Regions from separate parts of the Bradyrhizobium cosmicum genome, predicted to be linked through region 1. Evidence: riboswitches for the same ligand, from Rfam matches in the RefSeq annotation. Region 1 holds a riboswitch; each other region holds the start of a gene.
The links. A riboswitch is a leader RNA that binds a small molecule or an ion and turns the genes downstream of it on or off. The one in region 1 is predicted to bind cobalamin.
Positions count from the first base shown of each region.

Region 2: another riboswitch for cobalamin. It lies ahead of FNV92_RS23600 (TonB-dependent receptor); the one in region 1 lies ahead of FNV92_RS17030 (TonB-dependent receptor).
Region 3: another riboswitch for cobalamin. It lies ahead of FNV92_RS23620 (energy-coupling factor ABC transporter permease); the one in region 1 lies ahead of FNV92_RS17030 (TonB-dependent receptor).

Region 1 is NZ_CP041656.2:3,533,335-3,539,022, forward strand. Features, by position in the region: gene FNV92_RS17005 (adenylate/guanylate cyclase domain-containing protein) at 1-1,200, shown strand, start outside; gene FNV92_RS17010 (hypothetical protein) at 1,330-1,506, shown strand; gene FNV92_RS17015 (hypothetical protein) at 1,723-1,935, shown strand; gene FNV92_RS17020 (hypothetical protein) at 2,038-2,295, shown strand; gene FNV92_RS17025 (hypothetical protein) at 2,382-2,603, shown strand; cobalamin riboswitch at 2,679-2,894, shown strand; gene FNV92_RS17030 (TonB-dependent receptor) at 3,009-5,249, shown strand; gene FNV92_RS17035 (hypothetical protein) at 5,312-5,688, shown strand, end outside.
Region 2 is NZ_CP041656.2:4,863,954-4,869,641, forward strand. Features, by position in the region: gene FNV92_RS23590 (amidase) at 1-403, shown strand, start outside; gene FNV92_RS23595 (PepSY domain-containing protein) at 405-1,826, opposite strand; gene FNV92_RS23600 (TonB-dependent receptor) at 1,839-4,208, opposite strand; cobalamin riboswitch at 4,325-4,526, opposite strand; gene FNV92_RS23605 (histidine phosphatase family protein) at 4,599-5,171, shown strand; gene cobT (nicotinate-nucleotide--dimethylbenzimidazole phosphoribosyltransferase) at 5,178-5,688, opposite strand, start outside.
Region 3 is NZ_CP041656.2:4,870,312-4,875,999, forward strand. Features, by position in the region: gene cobF (precorrin-6A synthase (deacetylating)) at 1-637, opposite strand, end outside; gene FNV92_RS23620 (energy-coupling factor ABC transporter permease) at 684-1,361, opposite strand; cobalamin riboswitch at 1,399-1,617, opposite strand; gene cobA (uroporphyrinogen-III C-methyltransferase) at 1,663-2,394, opposite strand; gene FNV92_RS23630 (cobyrinate a,c-diamide synthase) at 2,391-3,701, opposite strand; gene cobM (precorrin-4 C(11)-methyltransferase) at 3,701-4,483, opposite strand; gene FNV92_RS23640 (cobalamin biosynthesis protein) at 4,480-4,848, opposite strand; gene cbiE (precorrin-6y C5,15-methyltransferase (decarboxylating) subunit CbiE) at 4,845-5,688, opposite strand, start outside.

The sequences.
Region 1 (5,688 bases):
CAGAGGATCGATGCTATCCGCGCCGACATGCTGACGCAGGTCTTCTTCTCGACCTCGCAGGTGATCAGCCGCCAGAGGCAGGCGATCATCATCTCCGGCATCGTGACCGTGCTTGCGGCGGTGGTCGGATTTGCGTTTGCGCTGCTCGTCTCCAGCGGCATCACGCGGCCGGTGCGACTGCTGCTTGCCGGCACCCGCGAGGTCGAGGCGGGCCGCTTCGACAAGACCATCACGGTCTCGACCACGGACGAGATCGGCGAACTCGCCGCCGCCTTCAACCGCATGATCGAGCAGTTGCGTCAGAACGAGCGCATTCGCGAGACCTTTGGCCGCTACATCGATCCCAAGGTGGTGCAGGGCCTGATCGACCGGCCCGAGGTCGCCATCGACGGCCAGCGCCGGGTGATGACCATCATGTTCTCCGACATGAGCGGCTTCACCTCGATGAGCGAGGGCATGACCCCGCGCGGCCTCGTCAAGGTGATGAACCACTACTTCACGGTGATGTCCGCTCCGATCAGGACGCACCGCGGCGTGATCGACAAATATATCGGCGACGCCATCATGGCCTATTGGGGCCCGCCCTTCATCGAGGAGGACGAGCCGGCGCTGCTCGCCTGCTTCGCCGCCATCGACATGGCCGACCAGGTGCCCGCGCTGCAGAAGCAATTGCCCGACCTGCTCGGCATCCGCGCCATGCCGGCGCCGTGCGATCTGCGGATCGGCATTGCCACCGGCGAGGTCCTGACCGGCAGCATCGGCTCCGAGCTGATGATGAGCTTTACGGTGATGGGCGACGCCGTGAACCTCGCCTCGCGCCTGGAAGCCGTCAACAAGACCTACGGCACCCGTATCCTGATCTCGCAGGCGACGGCGGAGGCGATCGGCACGGCCTGCGAGCTGCGTGAGATCGATCGCCTGACGGTCGCCGGCCAGAGCGTGCCGCAAGCCATTTTCGAAGTGATGAGCAAGGCGCACGGGCTCAGCGTGCCGCAGGAGACCCTGCGCGCGCGCTATGCGGAAGGCCTCGCCGCCTATCGCGCCCGCCGCTTCGACGAGGCTCGCGCCGCGTTCAACGCGGCGCTGGAAGCCGTCCCCGGCGACGGCCCGTCGCGCACGCTGCTCGCCCGCATCGCGCAATTCGAAGCCAGCCCGCCGGACGAGGGGTGGGACGGTGCTTGGCGGCTGGAGCAGAAGTAAGCGGTTGCGGCGGTGTCTCCACGCCGCCTTCACCGACGAAAATTCATTCTACTCCATAACGATGTTCGCCGTGACCTATTTCCCGGGCTTAGGTTTGCCGTCCTTGAGGCGTTTGATGGGGATACGCCGATGACAGATCTTGAGGACAGGCTGGAACGGTTCGAGACGCTCACCGCCGAATGCGAGTTGATCACCAAGCTCGCCACCGACAGCACCAAGCGCGAGTTCTATCTGAAGTTGGCGGAGCAGTATCGCCAGTTGGCGATCGATCTGCGGCAGGCGATTGCGACCAAGGCTGCGGCTTGAGGTCGATCTTCGACGTCAGCCTCGGACATGCAAACCGCTGCATGATGGGTGGAACCATCGCGGGGCCGCGCGGCTGAAAGCCGTTTTTAACGTTTGGCACGCATCCTTGAGGCGTGGAGACGCTTGCTGGGCTGCTCCGCTGTGGGAATGCCGCGGCTCGTTGCAATGCAACGCGACTCGCGGATATCGTTTGATCATGCCTCACAGGGCCCTCCCATGCGCCTCCTTGCGGTGATCGTGCTCACGCTGATGACAGCGGCCTGCAACCAGGAGCAGGACATCACCGGCTCGACTCCGGTCTGCGCGATGCGGACCTACACCTCCTACAATCCCCGCGACATCAACCAGTGCGTTGCGGCCTGCAAGGCGTGCGACCACGGCAACACCGTCACCTGCTCGACGTCCTGCACGCTCAAGGGTGCGCGCTGAGTCGCCTCGATTCCCCGGGACGGGACTGACGGTGCCCCGGCACCGGAACGATTGCGTCGGATCATCATTAGAACAGGCAGGCAGGACACGGAGTCCAATGGAATGGGGATGCTCGATCCCGGTCGGTTTCTGGTGTCATGCTCGCATTGCGAGGCCTGGCCGATGGCGGCGAATGTGAAACGCGCGGGCTGGTCGGCATCTCCGCACGAGGTCCGCTTCATGTGCCCGCGCTGCCGCCGCGAGGAGACCGCCATCATCTCCGCTTCCGGGCAGCTGATGCCGATCAAGCGCGCTGACATCCCGACGCACGACGTGGCCGTGGGCCAATCCCAGGCCTTGCGTCCAAGAGGGCGGACGTAAGCGCTGGCGCATTGCCTGATCCTTTTGGAACCCGGGCGACGCCTGGGCGTTTCTGCCTCGACATCAACGCATCGAGGGCCGTGCGAATGATCAGCGAACATTTCGACACCCGCACACGGATCAACATGAAGCTGGCGCTGGACCGGATCTGCCGCAATCGCCCCGTCGGCGAGGACCATGGCTTCCGCAGGTCGGTCGCCGAGAAGATCATCCGCTGCGCGCTGACGGGCCGTACCGGCATCGGCCAGCTCGTCGATGCCGGTGAGCGGGCGACGGTGCGGACGCGCTTTGAAACCGAACGGGCCTGATTGCGCCAGCTCAATCCTCGGTGCGGGACTTCGGTGCTCACGCAACCGGCCGATTGACTCCCCGCTTGTCCGGCTCGTAGATTGCTACGTGACGGTTCTCCTCACGGAGATCAAAAGGGAACGTGGTGCGGGAATGTCCAAACTTTCGGGATTGTCTCAATGCCATGGCTGCCCCCGCAACTGTAAGCGGTGAATCTCTCGTCATATGCCACTGGGAATCTCGGTCCCGGGAAGGCGACGCAGAGGTAACGACCCGCGAGCCAGGAGACCTGCCGTCAGCCGTGGTCACACGCGAAGATGTCGGTCGGGGAGTACAGACATTGGCTTCATCGGAGCAATCCATCGCTCCGCGGTGAAACCTCGTTCGCTGTGACGTGCCACTGACGTCACACCGAGGTTACAACTGTGTCCCGTATTGTCTCTGCCGCCAGGCGCCTCAGCGCCGGCCTGTTCGCGACCACTTCTCTTTGCTCGCTCGATCCATCGCTCGCCCGCGCGCAGCAAGCCGTCGCCGAGCAACTGCCGCCGATCGAAGTGACGAGGCCCGACGACCCGAACCGCACGCGCGCCCGGGCGACCGGCGACGGCGACACGACGAGCCGGCGTGCGCCCCCGAAGGTCGCCCGGAGCGGAGCGCCGGCAGCCGGTTCCTCCGGCGCCGCCAGTGAGGCCGTCGCCGGCACCGGCGGCATTGTCGGGGCCGCCACGACCGTGATCACGGCCGCGGACATCGCACATGCGCCGTCGCAGACGCTCGCCGAGATCATCGCGGCGCAAGTCCCGGGCGCCCAGATCACGACGCTTTATGGCGGCCCGGTTACCGCGAAGACCGGCGTCGATTTGCGCGGCTTCGGCGCGTTTGCCACCGCCAACACGCTGGTGCTGGTCAACGGCCGGCGGCTGAACGACATCGACATGGCGCAGGTGGACCTCTCCACCATCCCGCTCAATTCAATCGAGCGCGTCGAGATCACGCGCGGCAATTCCGGCGCTGTGCTCTACGGCGACAATGCGGTCGGCGGCGTGATCAACATCGTCACCAGGAACGGCGTCGGCGGACCGCCGGTGGCCGCGCGCATCGAGGCCGGCTTCGGCTCGTTCAACACCAGGCTTGGCAATTTCTCGACGTCGCTCAATTCCGGGCCGTGGTCGACCTCGTTCTACGGCAACGCCGTCAGCACCGACGGCTACCGCGACAACAATCGCTATGTCCAGAAGAACGGCGTCGGCAATCTCAACTACACGACATCGGGCCTGACCGCTTTCCTGACCGTAACAGGCGACGATCAGGAACTGCGGTTGCCGGGCGGCCGCACCGTCGATCCCTCCATCGGCCTCGACGAACTCGCCAGCAACCGAAGGGGGACCAGCACGCCCTTCAACTATGCCAACCAGCAGGGCTTCAGCGCCACCGCGGGCTTCACCAAGACCCTGGTCAACGGCGTCGATCTCATCGTCGACGGCGGCGTGCGCGACAAGAAGCAGCAGAGCGCGTTCTTTGCGAGCCCAGCGCCGGTGCCCGCGTTCTTCACGTCGACCTATGTCGACGCGGATCTGACGACCTGGTCGATCACGCCGCGGCTCAGCGTGAAGAGCCTGCTGCTGGGACTGCCGTCGCAGCTGTTGACCGGCATCGACTATTACGATGCGAGCTTTCAGCAGAACCGCGGTGCCGGGCAGGGGCTCGCGCCCTGGCACAATTACGACCTCAGGCAGCAGACGGTTGCGGGCTATTTCCAGCACACACTGGGCGTGGCGCCGACTACCGAATTGTCCTATGGCGCGCGGGTGCAGACCATCAGCCTGTCGGCCCGCGACAAGTTCGATTCCTCAGCTCCGTTCAACGCCGACATCGGCGCGCTCCCGCTCAGCAGCAATGAGACCCAATACGCGCTGCATCTCGGTGCCGAGCATCGCCTCAACGAGACGGTTTCGTTGTTCGGCCGTGCCGCGCGCGCGTTCCGCACGCCCGACGTCGACGAGCGCGTGTCGTCAGGTCCGTCGTTCGACCCCTTCACCTTTGCTGCGATCCCGCAGACGTTCCAGCTCAAGACCCAGACCTCGCAGGATGTCGAGGGCGGGCTGCGCATCAAGGCAGGCGGGCTGCAGATGCAGAGCAGTCTCTACCTGATGGACCTCAGCAACGAGATCCATTTCAACCCCATCCTGTTCTACAACACCAATCTCGATCCGACCCGCCGCTATGGCTCGGAGACAAGTCTGTCATATCGCGTCAACGATGCCCTGCTGCTGCGTTCCGCCATGGCGGTCACGCGGGCCGTCTTCCGCGAAGGCGTCTGGGCCGGCAACGACGTGCCGCTGGTGTCGCGCTACACCGCCAGTGCGGGCGTCACCTGGAACATCTGGCAGAACTATGTGGTGCTCGATGCCACCGCGCGGTTCTGGAGCGAGCGGCGCATGGACAACGACCAGGCAGGAACGCAGAAGCCGATTCCTGCCAACGGCACCATCGACCTCAAGCTCAGCGGACAGTTCGAACGCTATTTCTGGTCGCTGAGCGTCAACAATGTGCTGAACGCGCTCTACTACGACTATGCGATCGCGAGCACCTTCACCGATGGCCGCTTCAGCGCCTATCCGCTGCCCGGCCGCACTTACCTGCTCAAGGCCGGCGCCACGTTCTGACCCCGGGTGGGGCTGTCATATGCCCTCAAATGCACTAGGCTTCAAACAGAAGGAGATCATCCATGGCTCTCGACATCCTGCCGTCTCACGGCGACCGTCTGCGGCTTCATCCGGTTGCGCCGCGCCTCGCGCCGATGTTTGGCTTTGTGCTGCTGACAGTGTCATGCGCGCTGGCAAGCTTCGCGTTCGCCTGTGCCACGCCGTTCGCGGCTTTCGCCGTCGTCGCCGCGGCGATGCTGCCGCTGCGTCCGGCGCTGCTCGTCGTCACCGGCGCCTGGCTCGTGAACCAGAGCATCGGCTTTGGCGTGCTGCACTATCCCATCGATGGCAGCACCATCGCCTGGGGCCTTGTCATCGGCGCGGCTGCGCTTCTCGCGACCATTGCTGCGTCGAGCATCCTGCGCATGCTGCCGCAGGGCCGCACGCCGCTGATGCTGGC
Region 2 (5,688 bases), 1.3 Mb from region 1:
GGACCCGAATGTCTTCGATCCTGATATCGCCAGGCAGATCGAGCGAGGGCTGTCGTGGTCGGGGGCAGAAGTTGCCGGAGCCCTCGTCGCCAGCACTGCGATCGCCAATGCCTTTGCTGCCTTCTTCAGCGAGGCCGACCTGCTACTGGCTCCGACGGTGCCCTGCGTTGCGTGGCCGTTGACCCAGCTCGGCCCCGACACGATCGGCGGCCGCCCGGCGAGTCCCCGCGCGCACGCCGTATTCACGCCGTTCGTCAATCATGCCCGGCTGCCGGCGATTTCGATCCCTTGCGGGACCGATGAGCGCGGACTTCCTTTCGGCCTGCAGATCATTTCCCGTCGCGGACAGGACCGCACGCTGCTGCGAGCCGCCCAACGCCTCGAGTCAGTGCTCAGGGCGTAGATCAGGCTGCAAACGTTGATCGCAGGCGGCGCCAGCCGATGACGATGCCGGTGATGGAGAACACCAGCCCGAGCACGCAGAGCCCGACGATCAGAACATCGCGCAAACGCGGATGCGCGAGCAGGACCGGGAAATCGAGCGTGTGCAGCGCGCTATAGACCCAGCGATAGGCCCGCCGCGACGCATCGAGCCTCTGCAGCACGCGGCCGTCGGCCCCGTCGATATCGAACCAGAGGTCGCCGCAGCGGGAGCGATAGACCGGCGCACGCGCGACGATGGACTGTGCGGGATAGGCATCATCATCGGGGAGAATGGACGTAGCGCCGCAGCCAGCTACGACACGCCTCACCAGGTTTTCGACTTCCGGCGCGCTGAGGAAATCAGACTCTCCGCCATCGGGTCCGATCAGAACCTGCTTGTCGAGACCAACCCGCTCGCGTCGATGGAGCTTGCCGTTGAAAACAAACCATTCGACCTCGCGGGCCGCCGACGATACCGGCGTCCGATCGAGCGACGCGGCTGTCGTCCAGGCCGGCGAAACATCGATCACGCCGGCTTCAGCCGGGGTCAACTCCCCGCGCGAGAACAGCCGGCCGTGATCCATCGAGAGCCAGCCGCTGAAGATCCAGGTCAGCACGAAAGCTGTCGCGACGAGGCCGATGACGTGATGCAGGGCGTGCCAGCCGCGATAAGGCGATGACAGTTGCCGACCGCGAAGCCTGAGCCGCGCGAGCCCGATCACCGCGCCGAGCAATGCCGCAATCAAGGCCAGCAGCGACAGCGTCCAGACCACGCCATCCCATAGCGCCCAGTTGCTTCGCAGCACTGTCGGATAGATCCAGTGCAGGACACTCCCAGCCCAATTCCACCCGCGCTCGCTTCGCGTCGTATCCAGAACGACTTCGCCGGTCCGTGATGAAACGTAAACCTCCGTCCCGGCGGCATCGCCCAGCGCGACGCGGAACAGGGGCCGGTGGCGGTCAAAGCCGTTCGGCACGCTCCATTGATCGTAATCCGCACGCGCGAGAATTGCGGCGCCGGTAACATCGAGTCCGCGCCGTCGAGCGTGCTCCCGCGCGATGGCGAGTGCGACATCGGACGACATCACCGGCGCGTCAGCCCCATCCAGGGCACGAACCGCGCGAATACGCGACGGCCCCGAGACGATGTAGACCGGTCCGTCGCTTCGCCGGATCAGGCGAACCCGCCTGGCATCGGTGATCCCGCTGGCGACCACGGCGTCTTGGGCCGACATGGTCACCTGCGCGCCGCCCACCGGTGCCAGTCCGGCAAATCGCTCTGCTTCCGTCAGCGACGGAAACGGAATGAAATGCATCACAATTCCGGTTGCGAACCACATCGCGAACAGCAGGCAGAACGCGATCCCGAGCCAGCGGTGCAGCAGGACGATCGCGCCCATCATGTGGTCAGCGCCCTACCATTTGAACGCGGCCGAAAGCTCGTAGGTGCGCGGTGCGCCGAGCAGGATCTGGTCGGGATAGAACGGATCGCCCCAGATCGCATAGCGCTTGTCGGCGATGTTCCGGACGCGGAAGGTCAGGCGGGCCTGATCGACCGCGTTGAACACCGTCTTCGGGATATCGACGAAGGCATAGACGTCGGCCACCGTGTACGCCTTCATCGTCACGACGTTGGCATCGGTGTTGTAGCGGTCGCCGACATGACGTCCGGTGATTCCGAGCTCAACCGGCCAGGGCGTGAAGAACCGCCATGACGCGCCGGCGTTGGCAACGATGCGCGGCACGTTCGGCGGCGTGTTGCCCGAGAACGAGCCGCCGACGAAATCGTAGTCGGCGTAGCGCGCATCGACATAGGCGATGTTGCCCCACAGGCGCAGCGATTCGATCGGACGCACCGCGGCGGCGAGCTCCACGCCCTTGGATTCCTGCCGCCCGGCGATGTTGAGCTGCATCCCACCCGCCGCGGCGTAGACGTTCTTGCGCAGGATGTCGTAGGCCGAGAACGACCACTCCGCCCTGTTGTCCCAGAACAGGTGCTTGACCCCGGTCTCGTAGGTTCGCGAGGTCGTCAAGTCCAGCGGCTGGGTCGGCAACAGCAGGAAGCTGGTGTTTGCGGCAACGTCGGCGCCGGTCGCGTACTGGCTGAAGAAAGTCAGGCCGGGCACGGCCTCCCAAGTGTAGCCGATGCGGCCCGTCACCGGCGCCCAGTCCTTCGTGAACGGAAAGCCGGCCTTCTCCAGCCCGTTCTTGTCAGTCGAGTTGCGGTCGAGCCCGATATGCTCGACCCGGAGGCCGCCGATCAGCGAGAAGGTCCGCGTGAGCTTCAGCCGGTCCTCGAACGACAGCGCCTCGTTGTCGATGCGCGCAGTTTGCTGCTGCGTCGTAAGCAGGCCGTAATAGCCTCTGACAGGATCGACCAGCGAGACGGAGTCGCCAGGGAAGTTTGCCGCGCCCGGCCTGACAAAGTCGAGGTAGCTCGACGACAGTGTCGTGACCAGCCGGTTGTCGAAACCTGCGATGTTCGCATCCCAGATCAGGTCGGTGATGTTGCCGACCAGCCGCTGGCTGTGCGCGACATAGAATCGCTCACGATCGACCAGGTTCGTTCCGGCGTTGAACGCCTCGATCTCGTTGTTGAACCAGGTGCGCTCGGCCCCATAGCCATAAGCCTGGCTCTTCAAGGTCAGGTCTGGCGCGAGCTTCAGCTCAAACCCGCCGCGGAGCCAAACCTCCTGCGCGACGTTGCGATTGTCGAGGACGTTGTAGTTGGTGTTGAAGGTACGGTCGTCGATGGTGACCGCGCCGAGATTGGTTCCGTTATAGTTCGAGACGTAATTGCCGGAGACGATGCCGCTCGTGGCGTGCGAACCGCTATAGGCCACCGGCACCAGCGGCGCACCCCAATAGGCCTTCGAGCGGTCCTCGCGATACTCGATCGCGCCCCAGACCTTGAGGCTGTCCGAGATGCGGTAGTTGAGCTGACCCGACACATCCAGCGTCTTGGTGTTGGTATCGTCGGCAAAGCCATTGAGGGAGGAACGGCTGACGTCGAAACGATAGTCGAGCCCCTGCAAATTGGTGCTGCCGCCCGACCCGTAATGGGCACGGAAGGAGTTCAGCGAATCCCAGGAAAAATCCGCCTCGTTCCGGATCGGGCCTGTGTGCGGCTGCTTGGTGACGAAATTGATCGCGCCGCCTGCGGCGCCCTCGCCCGAGATCAGCGAGGCCGGACCCTTCAGGAATTCCACGGCTTCCAGATTGGCCGTGTCGGTGATCCGCGAGGTCATGTTCTGCGGGCCGATCTTGATGCCGTTGTAGAGGGTGTTGATCTGGCTGTTGGTGAAGCCGCGCATCGAGAAGGCCGCGGGCTCGGCCGGGTTGTCGCCGGAGGTGACGCCGACCGCGCCTGCCGCGACTTCGGACACGGTGCGATAGCCCTGCTCGCGCATGGTCGCTGCGGAGATGACCTCGACGGTCGCAGGCGTTTCGCGCACCGTCAGGCCAAGGCGCGAGGCGCTTTCGGCGACAGCGTTGCTGTTGAGCGGTGTTTGCGCTTGGGTCTGCGCCGAAGCGACCGGCGCGGCGGGCTTTGGCGCGGCTGCTGCAGTCGAGGACCTGCGCGCCGCCGCGCGGCGCGGGCTCTGCCCTTCCCGGCCGGCGGGGCTCGCCTGCTTGCGGGACTGGGCCGGGGACACTTCGATGGGCGGCAGGGGATCGCGGACCTGCTGCGCCGACGCTGAGGGCAGATCGATAACGGCAAACGATGTGAGAGCGGCGGACGCGAGCAGGACGCGGCGCGGTCGTGCAATACGGATGGACAACACGGTTTTGGACCTCGGTGTGACGTCAGTGGCACGTCACAGCGAATTAAGGTCCCATCTTCCGGCTTCCCGCCTTCCGATGAAGCCGAATGTCTGTACTCCCCGACCGACATCTTCGCGTGTGACCACGGCTGACGGCAGGTCTCCTGGCTCGCGGGTCGTCACCTTGCGTCGCCTTCCCGGGACCGAGATACCCAGTGGCTCGTGACGCAAGATTCGCCGCTTACAGTTGCGGGGGCAGCCACGGCATTGGAGACAAGGTCTCCGCACCGCATTCCCTTTTCATCCCCTCGCGGGGAAACCGTCACGGCCATCTAGGATTAGGAGCAAGACAGAGTCAATGTGCAGCGTGCGGCGATATTGCCACAGCGACCAACTTCCTGGGAGACGAGCATGGAGGGCGAGACCTTGCTCTGGCTGATACGACATGCGCCCGTCGCCGGCGTCGCGGGGACGATCCACGCGTCCGACGCGCCGGCGGATCTCGGCGATCGCGCGCAACTGGAGACGCTGCGGCAACGCCTGCCGCGCGATGCGGCGAGCTATGCCAGCCCGTCGCGGCGCACGGTCGAGACCGCGGGCGCCCTTCGGCTCGAACCGTCATTGATGACCGAATTCAGCGAGCAGCATTTTGGCGACTGGACCGGCCGGAAGCACGACGAACTCGCCGCGACCGGTGGGGAGACCTACACGGAATTCTGGAGCGATCCCGCCCACAAGAGACCGCCGGGCGGCGAAAGCTTCGAGGATCAGGTCGCGCGCGTGCGGCAGGGACTTTCGCGGATCGGCTCCGGCCCAGCGACACTTGTCGTACATTCCGGCACCATCCGCTCCGTGCTCTGCATCGCGCTGGATCTGACGCCGGAAGCGGCGTTGCGCTTCGTGGTCGATCCGCTGTCGCTGACCCGGATCGACCGACTCGCCGCCGGCTGGCGCGTCGTCTCGGTCAACCAGCGCATGACCTGAGGCGGTTCAGGCGGGACGATCCGGCACGTTGGCTTGGGCAAACGTCGCCATGCCGTTGTGAAGCGCACACGCCGACCGCACCAGCGGCAGCGCGATGGCGGCGCCCGATCCCTCGCCGAGCCTGAGATCGAGGCTGATCAGCGGCTGCACGTCGAGCGCGCACAGCACCAGCCGATGCCCCTGCTCCGCCGATTGATGCGACGGCAACAGGTATGGCTGGCACGACGGATTGAGCCGCGCCGCCGCAAGCGCCGCGACCGAGACGATGAATCCGTCGATCAATACTGGGATGCGGCGTTGCGCTGCCGCAATGATCGCGCCGCAGATCGCTGCGATCTCGAGGCCGCCGACCGCGCACAGGATTTTTTCGGGCGAGGCCCCGGCAACGCCATGGCGCGCAATCGCAGCGTCGATCACGCGCGCCTTGTGCGCGCGGCCGGCCGCATCGATGCCGGTACCGCTGCCCGCGATCTCCTCAGCGCTCACGCCGAGAAGGCTCGCGGCAATCGCCGCCGAT
Region 3 (5,688 bases), 1.3 Mb from region 1:
CGACCTGGTCGGGCATGCCGAGATAGGCGCCCCACCAGATCTGCAGGCCTTCGGGATCAAGCGACTGGAATGCGGTGCCGCCGTCGAGCATCACCACCACGGTATCGACGCCCTGCGGCCAGCCACCCTCGCGCAAGCGGCGCCCCGTCGTGACCAGAAACGGTTCGCCGATGTCGTTGAGCGGCAGCGCATGGGCTGCGCACAGCGCCTGGATCGAGGTGATGCCGGGCACGACCTCAATTGTCGGCAAGGGAGTGAGTCGCCGTGCGATGCGCAACGAGGAATCGTAGAGCGAGGGATCGCCCCAGATCAGCAGCGCGACCTTGCCATCGCCTTCGAGATGACTCGCGATCGTCCGCGACCAGATCGCTGCAACCGCATCGTGCCAATCGTCCACGCCCTTGCGGTAGTCCGCTTCACCGGCGTCGCGCACGGGCAGATCGAACTCGGCGATGCGCGTCTGGTCGTTGGTCAGAACGTTCGTGCAGATCGTCCGCCTGAGATCGGCGAGATCGGATTTCGCGCTCCCCTTGCGCGGGATCAGGACGAGATCAGCCGCGTTGATGGCACGGATCGCGGCGCGCGTGAGCTGCTCGGGATCGCCGCAACCGATGCCTATCAGGGAGAGCGTGAGCATCGCGAGTGCGAAGGGCGACCGCGATGGCCGCCCGTTCGCTTGTCTCTCAGGCCGCGTTGTGCAGGCGCGGGGTGACGAGGCCGGGCGCGGTGACGCCGCGCAGCGACTTCGCCAGCGCCAGCACCGCCAGATCAGCCAGCGGCTCGATCACGATGACGAGCGCATAGGAGGCGGCGAAGGTCGCGATGTTGGCGAGATTGCTCATGGCAAAGCCGGAGCCATAGAGCGCCCAGAACGCGACCCAGCCGATCACGCCGGCCTGGTAGGTCGTCGAAAGCGCCAGCGCCTGGCGATAGCTGAGATCGACATAGGCGGTGTTGCGCGAAATGATCCGCGCTGCAATCGCCTGGATCCCAAACAGCGGCACCAGCAGCGTGGTGACGTTCATGCCGAATTGCGGCAAATCCGGCGGCTCGAAGAAGATGCCCTGGAACAGCAGACCGAAGGCGAGGCCGAGAGCTGCGGGGGCCGCCCCGAACAACAGGAACAAGGTCGAGCCGAGAATGAAGTGCACCTCGGAGACGCCGACCGGGAAGTGCGGCAGGATCTCGAAGAAGGTGAAGACAAGCGCGGTGGTGGCGAGGGTGCGCAACGCAAGCGAGCCGACGCCCTGCTCGCGCGCGGTCTCGACCGCGAGCTTCAGCGCAACACCGCAGGCGGCGATGCCTGTTGCGTAACTCAACACGAGCTTGGCGCCCGTCACGATCCCGGGTTCGATATGCATGGCTCAGATCCTTCCTGCCGTCACACCCGACGGCGTTGGCCTCAAAACACGCACGGCCGGTCTCCTGGCTCGCGGCTCACTGGGTTCTCCGGCCTTCCCGAGCCTTGCGGCCCAGTGGCGGTTCGGAGTCCCTTACCGCTTACAGTCGCGGGGGCGGCTGGGGTTTGGGGCGCCGCAACTGGGTCCGCCCATCCCCATTCCCGATTATGCTCCGGCGCTTTGCGCCGCGTCGAGCACCATGCATCTCCTGTGTGCCCCTTTCGCGGAGCCGGCGTCAAGGGGCGAGCGGCGGCCGGGGCGATCATGACGGATAATCCCCTGCGAGCGCACCGAACAGAATCACGGCCGCCGTCGACGCCGCGCCGCCGCGCGCAAGCTGCTCCGCCAGTTCGGCAATTGTGGTGCGGACCAGCCGCTCATCGGGGCGCCCGAGAGATTCAGCGAACAGCGCCGGAGTGCCTGGCGCCAGACCGTGCTCGATCAATTTCGCGACAAGCGCCGGAAAGGTGCGGCGGCCCATATAGACCACGGTGGTCGCTTCGGGATCGGCCAGCGCCGCCCAGTTCAGGTTCTGGGGCAGCTCACCGGTGACGTCGGCCCCGGTGACGAACTGCACCCGGCGCGAGGTGTGGCGCCGGGTCAGCGGAATTCCGGCTTGCGCCGCAGCGACGCAGGCGGTGGTGACGCCGGGAATGATCTCGTAGCCGATGCCGGCCTCGCGCAGCGTCTCGATCTCCTCCTCGAGCCGGCCGAAAATGCCGGCATCGCCCGATTTCAGCCGCGCCACGCGGACGCCGGTCGCCGCATAGTCGACCAGCAGCCGGTTGACGTGGTGCTGCTTGGTCGAGGCCCGCCCTGCCCGTTTGCCCACCGCGACGAGATTGGCGCCGGGACGGGCGAGATCGAGGATCGCGCCGGAAGCGAGATCGTCATAGAGCACGACGTCCGCCTCGCGCAGCCGCGCAACACCCTTCAGCGTGAGCAGCTCCGGATCGCCGGGGCCGGCGGAAATGAAAGTGACGAATCCGCTCACCGGTCCTCCGCGATCAGATGGAAGAACGTGCCGGTGGCGTGCCCCCGCCGCGAGCCGGTCTCGGCGATGACGGCGCCGGTAGCATCGTGCACGACCGCGAGCGGCGTGTCCGGCTGCGCGAGAATCGTCGAATAGTGGAACTCGTGGCCGCGCAGCCGCGCGCCGACCTGATGCCCCGGCATCGGGCCAGCGAGCGCGGCGAGACGATAGCCCAGATGCATGCGGCGTTTGGCAAAGCTCGTCTCCAGGCCGAGCAGGCCCGTCATCTCATGGCGGATGCCGTCGGCATCGGTGAGGCCCTCGCCTAGCACCATATAGCCTCCGCATTCGCCGTGCACCGGCCGCGTCTCGGCGAACGCGCGCAAGCTGCTGCGAAAGCGCGCATTGGCCGCGATCGTTCCCGCATGAAGCTCGGGATAGCCGCCGGGCAGCCAGCACACATCGGCGCTCGCGTCTGGCGCCTCATCGGCCAGCGGCGAGAACGGCTGGATTTCGGCGCCCGCCGCGCGCCAGGCTTCCAGCATGTGCGGATAGACGAAGGAGAACGCCGCGTCGCGCGCGATTGCGATGCGCTGGCCGGGCGGTGTTACGTTCAAACCATTCGCGGCGGGCTGCGGCGACCATGCCGCGGCCGATCGCAGCACCGCGTCGAGATCGACATGCTCGGCGACGAAGCGCGCCGCCTCGTCGATCAACGTGCCGATCTCCGCCTGCTCCTCGGCCTGCACCAGGCCGAGATGCCGCTTCGGCAGGCTGATCTCGGCATGGCGGGGCAGCGCGCCGAACACGTTGATGCCGGCCTCGATCAGCGCATGCCGCACGAGGTTTTCGTGGCGCGGGCTGGCGATGCGATTGAGCACGACGCCGGCAAGGCGCACGCCGGGGCGATAGTCGCGAAGACCTGCGGCGATCGCTGCCGCCGTCTGAGCCTGCCCGGAAGGGTCGATCACCAGCAGCACGGGCCAGCCCAACATCTGCGCGATATCGGCGGTGGCGCCGGTGCCTGAGACACCGCGCGCAGCAACGCCGTCGAACAGACCCATCGAGCCTTCGGCAAGCACGACATCGGCGTCCGCACCGCGGCTAACGAGATGCGCGATCGTTGCCCGGTCCATCGCCCAACTGTCGACATTGACCGAGGCCCGTCCCGTCGCAGCGGCATGGAAGGCGGGGTCGATATAGTCCGGACCGCTCTTGAAGCACTGCACGTTCAAACCGCGATTGCGCCAGGCGCGCGCGAGCGCCAGCGTCAGCGTCGTCTTGCCGACGCCGGAGGCCGGCGCGGAGATGACGAGGCCGGCCGCCATCACGACGCCTCCGGAAAGCGCGGCTCGGCGCCGACAGGCCGATAGCGGCGGTCGTAGTCGGCGGCATAGAGACGGCTCTCGTCAAAATTGGCAGCGCCGAGCGTCTTGCCGACCAGGATGAGCGCGATGCGTTCCATCTCGCTTCCGACGGCGCGATCGAGCGTCGCCAGCGTGGCGCGGACGATGCGCTGGTCCGGCCAGCTCGCGCGCCAGACGATCGCGACGGGACAGTCCGCGCCGTAATGCGGCGTCAGCTCGGCGATGATCGTGTCGAGCAGATGGATCGATAGATGGATTGCGAGCACCGCACCGGTCGCGGCGAATGCGGCGAGCTTCTCGCCCTCGGGCATCGCGCTGGCGCGGCCCGGCGTGCGCGTCAGCACCACCGTCTGTGCAAGGCCGGGCAGCGTGAGCTCAGTCTCCAGTGCGGCCGCAGCGGCCGAGAAGGACGGCACGCCCGGCGTGACCGTATAGGGAATCCCGAGGGACCGCAGGCGACGAAGCTGCTCGCCCATCGCCGACCAGATCGAGAGATCGCCGGAATGCAGCCGCGCGACATCCTTGCCGTCCGCATGCGCGGCAGCGATCTCCGCGATGATGTCGTCGAGCGACAGCGGCGCGGTGTTGACGATGCGCGCACCGGGCGGGCAATGCGCCAGCACACCTTCGGGCACCAACGAGCCCGCATAGAGGCAGACCGGACAGGCGGCGATCAGATCGCGGCCCCGCAGCGTCAACAGATCGGGGGCGCCCGGCCCAGCGCCGATGAAATGTACAGTCATGCGCCGTCTCCTTCGGCGATCGCGGCGGTGGCGGTGCGGTCCTGCGAGACCACGCGCGTCGCGATCAGCCTCGCGCGAGGGCCAGCGGCCGCGAGCGCCGCGGCTTCGGCGACCGAGCCCGTGCCGAACTTTTCAACGACGAGACTTGACTGCGTCGGCGTATCGACACCGGCCAAGACATCGGCTGATACCGCCTTGATCGGTACGCCGCATTCACGCGCGAGCTGCTTGAGCACCTCCGCATCAGCCTTGTCGCTGACGGTCGCCACCGCCGCAAGGCCTTCAGGGCCGCCGGCCGCCAGAAGAGCCTCGCGCAGCGAAGCCAGCGTGACATTCCGCTTGAACCCGAGTCCGGCGACCTTCATCGAACCGCACTCCACTGCACCACCGGCCGTGCCGCCTCCCACGACCGGAAGCGGCCGAGCGGCGCGGCATGCGCAATCTCGACCCGCATCAGCTCGCCGCCATGGCGCTGATGCAACTCGCCGAGCAGCGCTTCCGTTTCCAGCGTCACTGAATGAGCGACGAGGCGCGTACCGGGCGCGAGCAGCGACCAGACGGCATCGAACATTGCGCCATCGAGGCCACCGCCAATGAAGACGGCATCCGGTGCCTCCAGCGCTGCAAGGGCCTCGGGCGCTTTTCCGGGGATGACGCTGACACGATGCGCCAATCCGAACGCCGCCGCATTGCTACGGATATTCGCGACACGATCCTCGCGCGCCTCGATGGCGGTCGCTGACCCGCCGCACAGCGCCCACTCCACCGAGATCGAGCCCGAGCCGGCGCCGATGTCCCACAGCCGTTCACCCGGGCGCGGCGCCAGCGCCGAGAGCGCGAGGGCGCGCACCGGCCGCTTGGAGATCTGGCCGTCGTGGACGAAGAGATCGTCCGGCAGTCCCGAGCTGCGAGGAATGCCCTGAGTTCCCCTCGCCAGCAGCGCGACCGCAACCAGTTTCTCCGAGAGATCATCTGCAAAGAGGTCGACGCGATGCTGGTCGATGCGTTCGCGTGGACCGCCAAGGGCCGCAAGAGTCCACAGGAGTGAAGGGCCCCATCCGCGCTCCGTCAGCCATTTCGCGAGATCGCCGATCGCCGCTGCGTCGCGCACCAGACAGATGATGCGTGCGTCTTTTGCGAGATGCGGCACCAGCCGCTCGAACGGGGCGGCATGAAGCCCAAGGCACGCGACCGATTCGAGACGC